Regions from separate parts of the Mesobacillus sp. QJM3NY_10 genome, predicted to be linked through region 3. Evidence: riboswitches for the same ligand, from Rfam matches in the RefSeq annotation. Region 3 holds a riboswitch; each other region holds the start of a gene.
What was found. A riboswitch is a leader RNA that binds a small molecule or an ion and turns the genes downstream of it on or off. The one in region 3 is predicted to bind S-adenosylmethionine.
Positions count from the first base shown of each region.

Region 1: another riboswitch for S-adenosylmethionine. It lies ahead of AC0VX7_RS20805 (methionine ABC transporter ATP-binding protein); the one in region 3 lies ahead of AC0VX7_RS12325 (methionine biosynthesis PLP-dependent protein).
Region 2: another riboswitch for S-adenosylmethionine. It lies ahead of AC0VX7_RS19685 (methionine ABC transporter ATP-binding protein); the one in region 3 lies ahead of AC0VX7_RS12325 (methionine biosynthesis PLP-dependent protein).

Region 1 is NZ_CM149675.1:4,108,898-4,113,920, reverse strand. Features, by position in the region: gene AC0VX7_RS20810 (O-acetylhomoserine aminocarboxypropyltransferase/cysteine synthase family protein) at 1-1,151, shown strand, start outside; SAM riboswitch class I at 1,263-1,377, shown strand; gene AC0VX7_RS20805 (methionine ABC transporter ATP-binding protein) at 1,658-2,683, shown strand; gene AC0VX7_RS20800 (methionine ABC transporter permease) at 2,676-3,344, shown strand; gene AC0VX7_RS20795 (MetQ/NlpA family ABC transporter substrate-binding protein) at 3,359-4,198, shown strand; gene AC0VX7_RS20790 (carboxymuconolactone decarboxylase family protein) at 4,302-4,673, shown strand; gene AC0VX7_RS20785 (YuzK family famiily protein) at 4,949-5,023, shown strand, end outside.
Region 2 is NZ_CM149675.1:3,892,199-3,897,221, reverse strand. Features, by position in the region: gene AC0VX7_RS19700 (M20 family metallopeptidase) at 1-23, opposite strand, end outside; gene AC0VX7_RS19695 (MetQ/NlpA family ABC transporter substrate-binding protein) at 118-954, opposite strand; gene AC0VX7_RS19690 (methionine ABC transporter permease) at 971-1,621, opposite strand; gene AC0VX7_RS19685 (methionine ABC transporter ATP-binding protein) at 1,611-2,642, opposite strand; SAM riboswitch class I at 2,730-2,833, opposite strand; SAM riboswitch class I at 2,925-3,028, opposite strand; gene map (type I methionyl aminopeptidase) at 3,209-3,952, opposite strand; gene AC0VX7_RS19675 (ABC transporter permease) at 4,325-5,023, shown strand, end outside.
Region 3 is NZ_CM149675.1:2,440,050-2,445,072, reverse strand. Features, by position in the region: gene AC0VX7_RS12330 (M4 family metallopeptidase) at 1-442, shown strand, start outside; SAM riboswitch class I at 1,312-1,425, shown strand; gene AC0VX7_RS12325 (methionine biosynthesis PLP-dependent protein) at 1,603-2,718, shown strand; gene metC (cystathionine beta-lyase) at 2,715-3,896, shown strand; gene AC0VX7_RS12315 (bifunctional homocysteine S-methyltransferase/methylenetetrahydrofolate reductase) at 3,896-5,023, shown strand, end outside.

The sequences.
Region 1 (5,023 bases), 1.7 Mb from region 3:
GCTATATTTACTCACGGATACATAATCCGACAGTTACTGCCCTGGAAGAAAAAGTGGCTCTTCTTGAGGGCGGTATAGGTGCTCTTGCGTTATCCAGTGGGATGTCTGCCATCACGATGGCGATCCTGAACATTGCGCATGCGGGTGATGAAATTGTTGCTGCATCTAATCTATATGGAGGTACTTACAATTTATTTGCTGTAACACTGCCGAAGTATGGAATAAAAGTTCATCTAGTTGATCCAGCTGATCCTGAGAATTTTAGAAAGGCGATCACTCCGAAAACAAAAGCAGTCTACGCAGAAACAATCGGTAATCCAAGTCTCAGAGTATTGGACATTGAAGCTGTAGCGGAAGTTGCCCATGAAGCAGGTCTTCCGCTAATCATCGATAATACATTTGCAACCCCTTATCTTTGCCGGCCAATTGAACATGGCGCCGATATCGTTGTCCACTCAGCTACCAAGTGGCTATTAGGAAATGGTACAGTCATGGGCGGAATCATTGTGGATGGAGGAAAGTTCGATTGGAAGTCGCCTAAGTTCCCGGGCTTCAATGAGCCGGACTCTAGTTACCATGATCTTGTCTATAGTGAGGCAATCGGAGCTGCCGCATTTATCGTAAAGGCAAGAGTCCAGCTGTTGCGTGACCTTGGACCGGCGATCAGTCCTCAGAGTGCATTCCAATTCAATCTTGGAATAGAGACATTACATGTCCGCATGAAGGAGCATGTTGCCAATACACGCAAAATCGTAGATTATCTTGATTCGCATCCTGCCGTTACCTGGGTCAGCTATCCTGGCCATGAATCTCATCCTGATAAAGAACTCGCAGATCGATATCTTCCAAAGGGAGCAGGGGCAGTTGTTATTTTTGGGATTGAAGGTGGCAGGGAAGCCGGTGCAAAGCTGATTAACTCATTAGAACTATGGTCCCATGTCGCGAATGTCGGTGACGCGAAGAGCCTGATCATCCATCCTGCAAGTACAACACACCAGCAGCTGGATTCAGACGGTCTTAAAGCAGCAGGAGTTCCTGAAGATTTAATCCGCCTTTCCGTCGGGATTGAAAATGTCGAGGATATCATCGAGGATTTGGAGCAGGCAATTGAAAAGGCGACTGGAGTGCCAGGAATACCAGCTAGAGCTTAATATCCACAAACTTCCATAAAGTATTTGAAAATAATTTTATTGACACTCTTTTTTACTCCGTGCTACAATCACACTCGTAACTTAAAACCGGTTAGATAATTTAATAGCGTGCTCTTATCAAGAGAGGTGGAGGGAAGTGCCCTATGAAACCCGGCAACCGTCAGTAAGCAATGCTTGCTGAAATGGTGCCAATTCACACAAAGCGGATCGCTTTGGCAGATGAGAGAAAGGAATCTACTATGACTATGCCTTTCTGCTCACTTGCAGGAAGGCTTTTATTTTGCCCTTTTCGAAAAAATGCTTAAAAAGTTATAGTCCAAAAACTTGTTCGAAAAGAATTTATAACTAGAGCAGAATCATCCCCGTTTAAGATAGAGTCTAATACCCATTTTAACTGGAGTTTGAATTTTTTCGGTTAGGGAATGGGAAACTAGATTGATAACCTTCTTAATTTTCAGGGGAATTTAACGGTTTTAATAAGTGTAGGTGTAAAGAGGGGGAGTCAATTGATTACGATAAAAAATGCCAGAAAGATTTACCCTTCCAACAAGGGAGATGTTATAGCGGTAGATGATGTCAACCTTGAAGTCAAGGAAGGCGAAATCTATGGGGTCATCGGCTACAGTGGCGCCGGCAAAAGTACTTTGATCCGGATGCTGAACGGTCTGGAGATCCCAACTTCAGGTTCAGTCGTGGTAGCAGGAAGGGAAGTTTCAAGGATTAAGGGAGCGGAACTGCGGAAGGCTCGCCAGGAAATCAGCATGATTTTCCAGCACTTCAACCTGCTCTGGTCAAGAACAGTAGCAGAAAATATCGCTTTCCCGCTTGAAATTGCCGGTGTAGCTAAAGCTGAAAGAGAGAAACGGGTAAAAGAATTAATCGAACTTGTAGGCCTTGAGGGCAGAGGAGATGCCTATCCCTCCCAATTGAGTGGCGGTCAAAAGCAGAGGGTCGGAATCGCCAGGGCACTGGCTAATAACCCTAAAGTACTTCTTGGGGATGAAGCAACTTCAGCGCTTGATCCGCAGACAACTGACCAGATTCTTGATCTGCTTGTTGATATCAATAAGAGGCTTGGTCTTACGATCGTCCTGATCACTCACGAAATGCATGTTATCAGGAAAATCTGTCACCGAGTCGCTGTCATGGAAGGCGGAAAGATTGTTGAAACAGGACCAGTACTGGAAGTGTTCAAGAACCCGCAGCAGCCTATTACGAAAAGATTCGTCCAGCAGGTGACAGAACCTGAGGAAACAAAGGAAACAGTTGATCACTTGCTTGAGCGATATCCACATGGTCGCGTTGTCCAGCTGACATTCGTAGGTGAAGGAACCGAAAAGCCGCTGATCACCAACTTGATTCGTGAGTTTTCAATAACGGTCAATATTGTTCAGGGTAAAATTTCGCAGACACAAGATGGTTCATATGGAACCTTGTTCATCCATCTTGATGGTGAAGAGGGCGAAGTGACCCGGGCAATAGAGTATATTGGCCAGCATGAGGTCGGCGTGGAGGTGATTTCGCATGGCTGAAAATTTGTTTCCGAATGTCAACTGGGACCGAATGTGGGAAGCGACAGTTGAGACACTATACATGAGTGCCATCTCTGTTGTGGCTACCTTCATTTTTGGAGCGATTCTTGGACTGCTGCTCTTTTTAACATCCAAGGGCAATATTTGGGAAAACAGGCCGGTCAATTTAGTATTAAGTGCAGTCGTTAATATTTTTAGGTCCATCCCATTCATAATCTTAATCGTCCTTCTGATTCCTTTTACAAAGATCATCGTTGGCTCGATGATCGGGGAAAATGCGGCATTGCCTGCACTGATTATTGGATCGGCTCCATTTTACGCTAGGATGGTTGAGATTGGCTTACGTGAGATTGATAAAGGAGTCATTGAAGCAGCAAAGTCTATGGGTGCGAAGACGACGACGATCATCTGGAAAGTGCTGCTCCCGGAATCGATGCCAGCGTTGGTATCCGGTATAACGGTGACGGCAATCGCGTTAGTCAGTTACACGGCGATGGCCGGTGTCATCGGGGCAGGCGGTCTCGGAAACCTGGCATACATGGAAGGCTTCCAGAGAAGCCGGAATGATGTCACCTTGATGGCGACCATCATTATTTTGATTATCGTGTTTGTAATCCAGTTTGTTGGTGATTTCTTCACTAGAAAATTAGATAAGAGATAAAGGAGAGATTTGAATTGAAAAAATGGTTATTAGCTCTATTAGCATTAGTATTAACAGCAGGACTTGCAGCTTGCGGAACTTCTGAGGATAACACATCGGGAGAAGGCGGCAAGGAAGAAAGCAAGAAAATTGTCGTTGGTGCTTCTAACGTACCACATGCAGAAATTTTGGAAGAAGCAAAAGCGCTACTTGAAGAAAAAGGCTATGAAATGGAAGTCAAGACTTTCAACGATTATGTTGTTCCAAACCAGGCACTTGAATCAGGAGAGCTTGATGCTAACTACTTCCAGCATATTCCTTACCTTGAGTCACAAATGGCTGAACATGGCTATAAGTTTGAGAATGCTGGAGGAATCCACATCGAGCCAATTGGTGTCTATTCACAAGACCATACTACTCTTGATGACCTGCCAAAAGGTGCGCACATTATCATGAGCAGCTCGGTAGCAGACCATGGCCGTATCTTGACAATGCTTGAAAAAGAAGGCTTGATTACTCTTAAAGAAGGCGTAGAAAAAGTAAAGGCCACAATTGAAGATATCGCAGAAAACCCTAAAGAATTGAAGTTTGATACAGAATATGAAGCAGCGTTGCTTCCACAAATCTTCAACAATGGCGAAGGCGATGCAGTTTTAATCAACTCTAACTATGCAATTGATGCTGGACTTAATCCATTAGAGGATTCTATCGCGATCGAGGAAAGTGATTCTCCATACGTGAACGTAATTGCTGTTCGTGAAGGCGATGCTGAAAAACCGGCAATCAAAGCTCTAGTTGAAGTGCTTCACTCCAAAGAGATCCAGGACTTTATCCTTGAAAAATATGAAGGTGCAGTTGTACCTGTAAAAGAATAAATGAGATGAAAGCAGGCGTGCAGCCTGCTTTTTCTTTTTGCCGCATAACCGACTGTGAAAATTAACATACTAACCGAGAAAAAAGCAGAATGGAGTGGAAGCAATGGAGCATCATTATGAACCTCGGAATTCAACAGAAGCAGCACTGCATGAATATAAGCAAGGCCTGGGTGTATTTACGCAAAGAATGCCAGAGCTTGCCAGACATTATAATGCGTTTACTGAAGTATGTTTTCAGGAAGGAACTTTGACGCAAAAAGAAAAGCAGCTGATTGCTTTGGGGATTTCATTGTATTCACAGGATGAATATTGCATTATATATCATTTAAAAGGCTGCCTTGACCAGGGAGCATCGGAAGAGCAAATTCTGGAAGCTGTTGGAGTTACAGCAGCTTTTGGTGGCGGTGCGGCAATGAGCCAGGCAGTGACACTCGTCCAGGAAGCAATGGCCGAACTGAACACTTTGAAGCAGTAGAAGCTGTTTTAATGTTGATTAATACAGGTGAATTAGCTGTTAAATAACAGGATAACCATCAATCGGGAGGATTTTGCCAGTATTCTAAGAATGGCAGAGGTGAAGTCGCGTTAGGCCGCCTTACTCCATCACATCCAAAAATTAACGGTTTTAACCGCTTTGATAGTGGTAAATAAAAGGTGTTAAGATTGCACTATCAAAAAATCGCTTATTAAAGCGAAAAACCGAAGGGATGATTCACTATTAGTCAGCTAAAACTGAACTACACAAGTGAAATGGAAAAAGCGATGCATGGAGCCCATGGAATTAGTTACGAGGTATACAGCATGAACCATGACGCAAGAATGGAA
Region 2 (5,023 bases), 1.5 Mb from region 3:
AGTGTTTTTACTGGTGTTGTCATCCTTAATCCTCCTCTAATTTTTTGAGCGAGACGGAAGGGGCAGAGCCTGCCTGCAAAACCTTCCGTTTTATAAATAGCAATTCAACATTATGGCTTACCACCCAATCTCACTAAGCGGCACAAAGGTAGGAAGCGTATTTCCTTTGTATTCTTTTTCGATGAACTTCTTTGTGTCATCCTCCTGGTAAAGTTCAGCTAATCTTTTCAAAGTTTCATTGTCTTTATCTTCTTCGCGGACAGCGATGATGTTGATATATGGAGTGGCAGTTGCACTCTCAAGGAAGATCGCATCCTTCTTTGGTGTAAGTCCTGCATCGACTGCAATTCCGTTGTTGATAATGGATGCTGCTACATCCGGCATTACCCTTGGAGTCTGGCCGGCAACAAGTGTTACAAGTTCAAGATTCTTCGGATTCTCAACGATTTTATCGAGGGAACCAATGCCATCGAAGCCGTCCTCAAGCTTGATCAACCCAGCTTCCTGGAGTAAAAGAAGGCCTCTTCCCATATTCGTAGCTTCATTTGCAAGGGCTATTTTCCCTCCTTTAGGGATGTCTTTCACGTCTTTGTATTTATCTGAGTAAATACCCATTGGTGCAATCTGTGTGGTTGCGATTGGTACAAGGTCAAGATTATGCTCCTTGATAAAAGCATCAAAATAGGAAACGGTCTGGAATGAGTTTGCATCCAATTCACCTTCTGCAAGGGCCAGGTTCGGCTGTACATAATCAGAGAAAGTAACAATTTCAACTTCAATACCTTCTTTTTCAGCCTTTTTAGCGACAAAATCCCAGACCCTGTGATCCGTGCCGCTGACGCCAAGTTTCACTTTGACGGTTTCTCCGCCTTTCGCGGATGATGAAGAGCTGGAGCATGCGCTGCTGATTACTGCTAGACTAAGTACAATCAATGCTAATAAAAGTTTTTTCATTTTGATTTCCTCCTGATTATCTTCTTCTGATTTTTTTAGCTGATATATTTCCAAGGGATTGAAGCCCCTGCACCATTACAATCAAGATGCCAACTGTGATGAACATTGTCTGGGTATCAAAACGCTGATAACCATATGTAATTGCCAGGTCGCCCAGACCGCCGCCACCGATTGCCCCGGCCATTGCTGATGCACCGATCAATCCAACGGTCGCAATCGTAAAAGCAAGGATCAGCGAGCTCATCGCTTCGGGAAGAATGAATTTGAAAACAATCTGCCAGGGCGTGGCACCCATTGATTCGGCTGCCTCGATGACGCCCGGATCCACTTCGAGCAGAGAATTCTCTACCAATCTGGCAATATACGGACCAGCATAGAAGACTAGTGGAACGACAGCCGCGGCTGTACCAATCGATGTGCCAACAATCAGCCGGGTCAGCGGGATGATTGCGACCAGCAGGATGATGAATGGCACAGAGCGAAAGACGTTGATGACGCTGTTGAGTACATTGAAAACAGGGGCATTTTCAAGTAAATGGCCTTTCCTGGTGACCACAAGCGCGATTCCCAGCGGCACTCCGAGGACTGCCGAAAACAGGAGCGAGAACGCAACCATTTGCAGTGTTTCAATTAATGCCTGAATAATTTGCTCTGAATTAACTAGCATGTGCTGTCACTTCCTTAATGCTTACTTTTTGTTGATCGATAAAATTAAGAGCCCTCAAAATTTCTTTATCACTGCCCTGGAACTCGACAATCAAGTTTCCGAATGGTATACCCTGAAGCTCTGTGATATTGCCAAAAAGAACATTGACGTTGATATCGAATTTCTTTGAAAGCTGGGAAAAAAGCGGCTGACCGGCTGACTCACCGACAAAGTTGATCCGGAATACCTTATGAAGTCCTGAATGTCCTTCAATAATCCTGTACACGGAATCAGGAATGCTGTCATTCATGATCGTGCTGACGAAATTTCTTGCTGTAACTGTTTTCGGGCTGGAGAATACATCGAAGACAGTGCCTTCCTCAATGATTTTTCCTTCCTCGATGACAGCCACCTTGTCACAAATTTCCCTGATGACGGACATTTCATGGGTAATGATTAAAATCGTAATGTTGTACTCCTTGTTGATTTTTTTCAATAGCTGCAGGATTGAACTGGTTGTCTGCGGGTCAAGGGCAGATGTTGCTTCATCGCAAAGCAGGATTTTCGGCTGGGTTGCCAGCGCCCGGGCAATACCGATTCGCTGCTTCTGGCCTCCCGAAAGCTGGTCTGGATAATTGTTTGCTTTATCAGCCAGGCCGACAAAGTCGAGGAGCTGAAGGACTCGCTCTTTTTTTTTGGCTTTGGGAAGTTTTGCGAGAATGAGAGGCATCGCAACATTATCAAAAACGGTTTTCGAATTTAAAAGATTAAAATGCTGGAATACCATGCCGATATTCTTTTTTATCTCCCTGACTTCTTTTACTGAAAGTGAAGTCATGTCGCAGCCATTCACAATCACCCGGCCGGATGTTGGCCGTTCCAGTAAATTTACGCAGCGGATCAGGGAGCTTTTTCCTGCACCGCTAAAACCAATGACTCCGAATATCTCTCCTTCTTTGATTTCCAGATCGATTCCATTAAGTGCCGCTACCTTATTCCCGCGACTTTCATAAACTTTTTCCACTTGCTCAAAAGTGATCATCTGTCTTCCTCCTTTGTAAATCATAAAAAAACCCTCCTCCTGGAAACAGGAAGAGGGCATGCCGCAACGATTGCTGGACAATACCTCTTCTTATCTTCCAAGCTCATGCTTGCTGGATTTGGCACAGTCCTCAATGTGAGTCCGCTGCCGAGGCTTCATAGGGCCAGTCCCTCCGCCTCTCTTGATAAGAAAGTATCGAATATGAAATTATGGGTGGAGATATTTGTAAAAACAAAAAGTCCCCTTCAGAAAGAAGAGGACATCAAATTAAAAGTCGGCCTCTTCTTATCTGTCAAGCTCATGCTTGCTGGATTTGGCACAGTCCTCCAAAGGAGTCCGCTGCCGAGGTGTCATAGGGCCAGTCCCTCAACCTCTCTTGATAAGAAGTAACGAATATTGAGTTGTAAATCTTGTTTATTACTTTACTGCGTCATAGAAAAAGTGTCAATCAATTTGTTGGATTTTTTTTTAGTAATACGAAAAATAGGAATATAGTATGAAATGAAAGGGGTCAGGCAAAAAATAGAAACCCCTGCAGCAGCAAGGGTTTCAATCGAGAAATGAGCCTATCGGGTAATCACTAGCGGCCCGTTTTTAGTAAGAATGATGGTATGCTCACATTGAGCGACGAAGCTGTTTTCTGTTACATATGTCCATTCGTCATTATCGTTTTGGAAGACTTCTTCCTCACGAGTTGAGATGAACGGTTCAAAAGCGATGACCATTCCTTCTTTTAAAAGCTCGTCATCCCATGGCTCATGGTAATTATAAATATGATCGGGTGCTTCATGGATTGTACGGCCGATTCCATGTCCTGTAAGGTTTTTGATAACCCTTAGTCCATTCTTTCTCGCAGTTGCCATAACTGCCTTGCCTAGTCCGCTTTTCTTCGAACCAGGTTTCGCTTTTTTCAATCCTGCTTCAAAGGCCTCGACGGCTGTTTCGCATATTTTGGTTAAGATAGGGTCACCTTCGCCAACGACAAATGAGATACCAGTGTCGGCGAAATAACCATTCTTAGAGCCGGAAACATCGATATTAACAATATCGCCTTCTTTGATCACACGGCTGCCTGGTATGCCATGTGCCACCTCTTCGTTCACACTTATACATGTATAGCTGGGGAAATTGTATTCTCCCTTCGGTGCTGAAATCGCCCCGTGCTCTTCAAACAGCCTGCCCGCAATTTCATCAAGCTCCTTCGTGGTGATACCTGGTGCAGTCTTCCCAACTAATTCTTCCCGTATCAAGCCGACAATTCTGCCAATTTCTTTTAATCCGTTAAAATCTTCTTCTGTTTTCGCAATCATGATATATTCCTTTCCCATAACATCGATTTAAAAAGCCTACGATTAGAGTATCCTTTTTGAGTACGAAAATCCAACCTTGAGGTTTGTGGTCCATTTAAAAGGACTGCGGGCCGTTTTTTTTGTAAATCCTGCAGTTTCCCAACTCAAACTTTTATCCACTTCTATGAAAACGATAACAACATGATGGTATCAATATTTTGTTCTATAAACCTAAAACTAAAAAATTGGTACCATAAGCAAAATTCGATGGCTTATAAATGTAAGCCCTTTTTTTTATGATAAAGGTACAAGAAAGACAACAGCAACTAAGGTGGTGAAGAAATGGAAGTCAAGATTCAACAGCCAGTCGAACAACAAGTCAGTGACACCATAATGGTAGAGCCAACAAAAAAAGAAAAATACAAAAAAATTAAAAAGACAATCATTTCTCAAAAGTATTTGCAGGTGATGGCCCTCCTCGGTGTAGTGTGGATGTTCATCTTCAACTATATCCCGATGTATGGATTGATCATTGCTTTTAAGGAATACAGCATCATCAAGACAATCTCAGAAGCTCCATGGGTAGGATTGATGCAGTTTAAGGAATTCCTGCAGGATGAGAATTTCTGGATCGTCCTGAAAAACACTCTCGGAATCAGCTTGATTAAATTAATCATCGGGTTCCCGCTTCCAATCATATTTGCTCTTTTGCTCAATGAACTCACATCAATGAAGCTTAAGAAAGCGGTTCAAACAATTTCTTACTTGCCGCACTTCATTTCATGGGTTGTACTTGGAGGGATTTTGACAACATGGCTCGCAGATATCGGTGTCTTAAACGATATTTTGCTAGGTTTAGGGTTGATCAGTGAACGTACGAATTTCCTTGCTTCACCTGATAACTTCTGGGCAATCGTCATTCTCTCGGATATATGGAAAGAACTTGGATGGTCAGCAATCATTTATCTTGCAGCTATTGCTGGTGTTTCACCAGAGCTATACGAGTCATCAACGATTGACGGAGCAAATCGTTTCCAAAAGATGTGGCATGTCACATTGCCGTCAATTCGCCCAACAATCACAATTCTTTTC
Region 3 (5,023 bases):
TATCTTCGGCACACTTGCTGAATTCCATGATAATAATGATCCTGATTTTGAAATCGGCGAAGACATCTACACACCAAATAAAGCTGGTGATGCCCTACGTTCAATGAGCGACCCAACTAAATACGGTGATCCGGATCACTACTCTGTACGTTACACTGGCACTTCCGATAATGGCGGAGTCCATATCAACAGCGGAATCATCAATAAAGCTGCTTACCTTCTGAGCGAAGGTGGTTCACATTATGGAGTATCGGTGCCAGGTGTAGGAACGGATAAAATGGGCGCGATCTTCTACCGTGCAAACACAGTCTATTTTACTTCTTCGACGAACTTCAGCCAGGCACGAGCAGGATTGGTACAAGCTGCATCAGACCTGTATGGTTCAGCTTCTGCAGAAGTCAATGCTGTCAATAAAGCATTTGATGCAGTAGGAGTATATTAATAGCTTTATATTTAGCAAGACTGGCTCATTTATTCATGTGAGCCAGTTTTTTATTATGAGGCAGCGGAATCTTGACAGCTTTTGCTCCGGATTTAGAAAAGCTGTCACAATAACGGCGGAATCCTGACAGCTTTAGCTTCGGATTATGAAAAGCTGTCATAATAACGACGGAATCTTGACAGCTTTGGCTTGGTATCATGAAAAGCTGTCATAATACTGGCGGAATCTTGAAAACTTTGGCTTGGTATCATGAAAAGCTGTCATAATACTGGCGGAATCTTGACAGCTTTTGCTCCGTATCCAGAAAAGCTGTCACAATAACAGCGGAATCTTGACAGCTTTGGCTTCGGATCATGAAAAGCTGTCCCAATAACGGCGGAATCTTGACAGCTTTGGCTTGGTATCATGAAAAGTTGTCACAATAACAGCGGAATCTTCACAGCTGTGGCTTTGGATCATGAAAAGCTGTCATAATAACAGCGGAATCCTGACAGCTTTAGCTTCGGATTATGAAAAGCTGTCCCAATAACGGCGGAATCTTGACAGCTTTGTCTCCGGATCATGAAAAGCTGTCATAATAACGGCGGAATCTTGACAGCTTTGGCTCCGGATTCAGAAAAGCTGTCACAATAAAAGCAGAATCTTGACAGCTTTGGCCTCGGATCCAGAAAAGCTGTCATAATAACAGCAGAATCTTGACAGCTTGCCCCAATAACCTGGAAAGCTGTCTGAATAGAATCTCTATGCCCTACCAGATATTAGACCACAAGGATCTTTTACCTATTTGCTTTACCGCATTAACAAAATGATTGACATTCTTTCATAACAGCTGTAATATTTAGAGAAATTTAATAATTCAATAATATGAAATCTTATCCAGAGAAGCTGAGGGTCCTGGCCCTGTGAAGCTTCAGCAACCTTCAACTATTTTTTGTTGAAAAGGTGCTAATTCCAGCAAGTTTTTAAAACTTGGCAGATAAGAAGAATGGCTATCATCTGTAAAAGTCTTCTTCTTAAGAAGGCTTTTTTGTTTTATTTGGGACTTACCGCACTGTCTTTCTGGATCTTTGCGGGAATTGGTCTTTTTAAAAGTCGTAAATTTCGTCTTTACTCATAAAACAAAAATTGCCGTCTGAATACAACCATTAGGAGTGAGTAAATTGACAGAAATTGATACGAAGTTAGCGCAGCTTGGCAATAGGAGTGAAACATCAACAGGGGCGGTCAATCCACCTATCTATTTAACAACAGCCTATCGCCACGAAGGGATTGGCCAATCGAGCGGTTATGATTATGTCCGCACGGGCAACCCTACTCGCGAAATTCTTGAAAAGGCGATTGCTGACCTCGAGGAAGGTGATCGCGGTTTTGCCTGCAGCTCCGGTATGGCAGCAATCTGGACGGTTCTTTCATTATTCGAACACGGAGATGAATGGATTGTTTCAAAGGATTTATACGGAGGAACTTACCGGCTTCTGGAGCAGGGTTTCAAAAAGTGGGGATTAAATAGTACATATGCTGACATGGCAGATCTAAACGAAATCAAAACGGCAATCACTCCAAGGACGAAGGCTCTTTTTGTGGAAACACCGACAAATCCACTGATGGAGCAAGCTGATATCGAGGCAATCGCAAAAATCGCAAAAGAAAACGGTATTCTGTTGATTGTTGATAATACCTTCTACACTCCCCTGCTGCAAAAACCATTGACTTTAGGTGCAGATATCGTGATTCACAGTGCAACAAAATATCTTGGCGGTCACAATGATGTCCTTGCAGGGCTGATCGTCGCCAGGGGACAGCAGTTATGTGATTCTCTATTCCTTCATCACAATGGCGGCGGTGCGGTATTAAGTCCTTTCGATTCCTGGCTCCTCATCCGTGGAATGAAGACTCTTGCATTAAGGATGGAACGCCACGAGCAAAATGCTAGGGAACTTGTGGGTTATTTACAAGGACATGATGCAGTGAGAGATGTCCTGTATCCTGGCAGGGGTGGGATGATCTCTTTCAGGGTCCACTCCCCTGCAATGGTCAATCCATTTTTAAAAAGTCTTTCCACAATCACTTTTGCCGAAAGTCTTGGTGGTGTGGAGAGTTTCATTACTTACCCTGCAACACAGACACATGCTGATATACCAGTTGAAATACGCGAACAAAAAGGCGTTTGTGACCGACTGCTGCGGTTCTCTGTGGGAATCGAGAATGTTGAGGATTTAAAAAAGGATTTAGAAGAAGCCTTCAAAAAGGCACGCCAGGAGGCAGAGGCTATATGAGTCATGAATACACATTCGAAACCCAGCTACTTCATAATAAGCATAAATTCGATCCAGCAACCGGTGGAGTCAGCGTGCCAATCCAGCACGCGTCAACATTCCACCAGCCGTCGGCAGACAAATTCGGAAAATATGATTATAGCCGCAGTCTTAATCCTACCAGAGAGGCACTTGAGGAAATAATCGCCGAGCTCGAGGGCGGCACCCGAGGTTTTGCTTTTTCTTCTGGAATGGCTGCGATCTCAACTGCATTTTTGCTTCTTTCACAGGGAAATCACGTGGTTGTCACCGAGGATGTTTATGGCGGCACTTACCGGATGGTCACACAGGTTTTGAACCGCTTTGGAATTGAGCATACTTTTGTGGACATGACCGACCTTGACGCGGTAGAACAAGCGATTAGACCAAATACTACTTTACTATATGCAGAAACACCTTCTAATCCCCTGTTAAAGGTGACAGATATACAAGCTGTCAGTGAAATTGCAAAGAAACATGGTGCTTATACATTTGTTGACAACACTTTTATGACTCCTTACTTGCAGCGTCCGCTTGAACTTGGAGCTGATATTGTCCTTCACAGCGCCACAAAGTTTCTGTCTGGCCACAGTGATACAGTCGCAGGTCTGGCGGTGGTTAAGGATGAAGAATTAGCAAACAGACTTTATTCCCTGCAGAACTCTTTCGGAGCAGTACTGGGAGTCCAGGATGCATGGCTTGTCATGAGAGGGATTAAGACCTTGTCTGTCAGAATGAACCAATCTCAAGAAAGCGCAAAGAAAATCGCTGGATTTTTAAAAGAACAGCCTTTAATTAAGAATGTCTATTATCCTGGTCTTGCGAATCACCCGCAGGCAGACCTTCAGCTTCAGCAGGCCTATGGGCCAGGGGCGGTGCTTTCCTTTGAGCTTGAAAATGCCGAGGTTTTAACTAGATTTATAGAAAAAGTAAAACTCCCTGTGTTTGCAGTCAGCCTTGGAGCTGTAGAATCCATCCTCTCTTACCCGGCAAAAATGTCACATGCAGCGATGCCGCAGGATGAACGTGAAAAACGTGGGATCAGTGATGGTCTCCTTCGATTATCAGTCGGGCTTGAGGGCGCGGATGATTTGATCACGGACTTTGAGCAAGCTTTGGATTCCATAGGAACACTACAAGCACAAAAGGAGGAAGTCTAATGAGTTTCCTGAAACGCCTGGAAAATGAAATTTTAATCGCCGATGGAGCGATTGGTACTCTCCTCCACTCTTATGGAGCTGGTACCTGTTTTGAAGAGTTGAACATTTCTCATCCTGATGACATCATACGGATCCACAAAGCCTATATAAATGCTGGTGCGGACCTTATCCAGACGAACACATATGCCGCTAATTATATAAAACTTGAAAGATATGGACTCGAGGATCAGGTGAAAGAGATTAATAGTGCAGCAGTAAGACTCGCCCGACAAGCTGCTGGCACCGATGCCTATGTCCTCGGAACGATTGGCGGGAACCGGGGAATCAGACCTTCCGCCATCCCGATTGAAGAAATCAAAAGAAGCTTCAGGGAGCAGCTCTACTGTCTTCTGCTTGAGGGTGTGGACGGACTATTGCTAGAGACATTTTATGATATGGAAGAAATCGAGACTGTGCTGGAGATTGCCAGAAAAGAGACCGACCTGCCAATCATCGCCCAGGTTTCCCTTCAGGAAATTGGTATCATGCAGGATCAGACCCCGCTTCAGGAGGTTTTCAATAGACTCGAAGACCTTGGCGCTGATCTTGTCGGTCTTAATTGCAGACTTGGGCCCCATCATATGATTTCAAGTCTTGAGCAGATAGAGCTGCCTTCGAAGGCATTTCTCTCCGCCTATCCAAATGCCGGGCTCCCTGCCTACACAGATGGGAAGTTCCACTACGAAGGCAATCCTGAATATTTCGGCAAGTCTGCCCGCAGTTTCCGTGACCAGGGAGTCAGGCTGATTGGAGGCTGTTGCGGAACGACTCCTGAACATATAAAAGCATTTGCTGATGAACTAAAGGGATTGACACCAGTGTTAGACAAGAAAATCCCTGCGAAGAAGCCAAAAATTATTGTCACTCCTTCTGACGTAAAAAGGCCTTTAGCTCCACTAGATCAGGTGGTAAAGGAACGGCCTTCTGTGATTGTCGAGCTTGACTCACCGCGAAAACTGGATACAACTCGTTTTTTTGAAGGAGCAAAAGCACTAAAGGATACAGGTATAGACGCCCTTACCCTCGCAGATAATTCACTTGCTTCACCAAGAATCTCAAATGGTGCAATCGGACATCTCGTAAAGGAA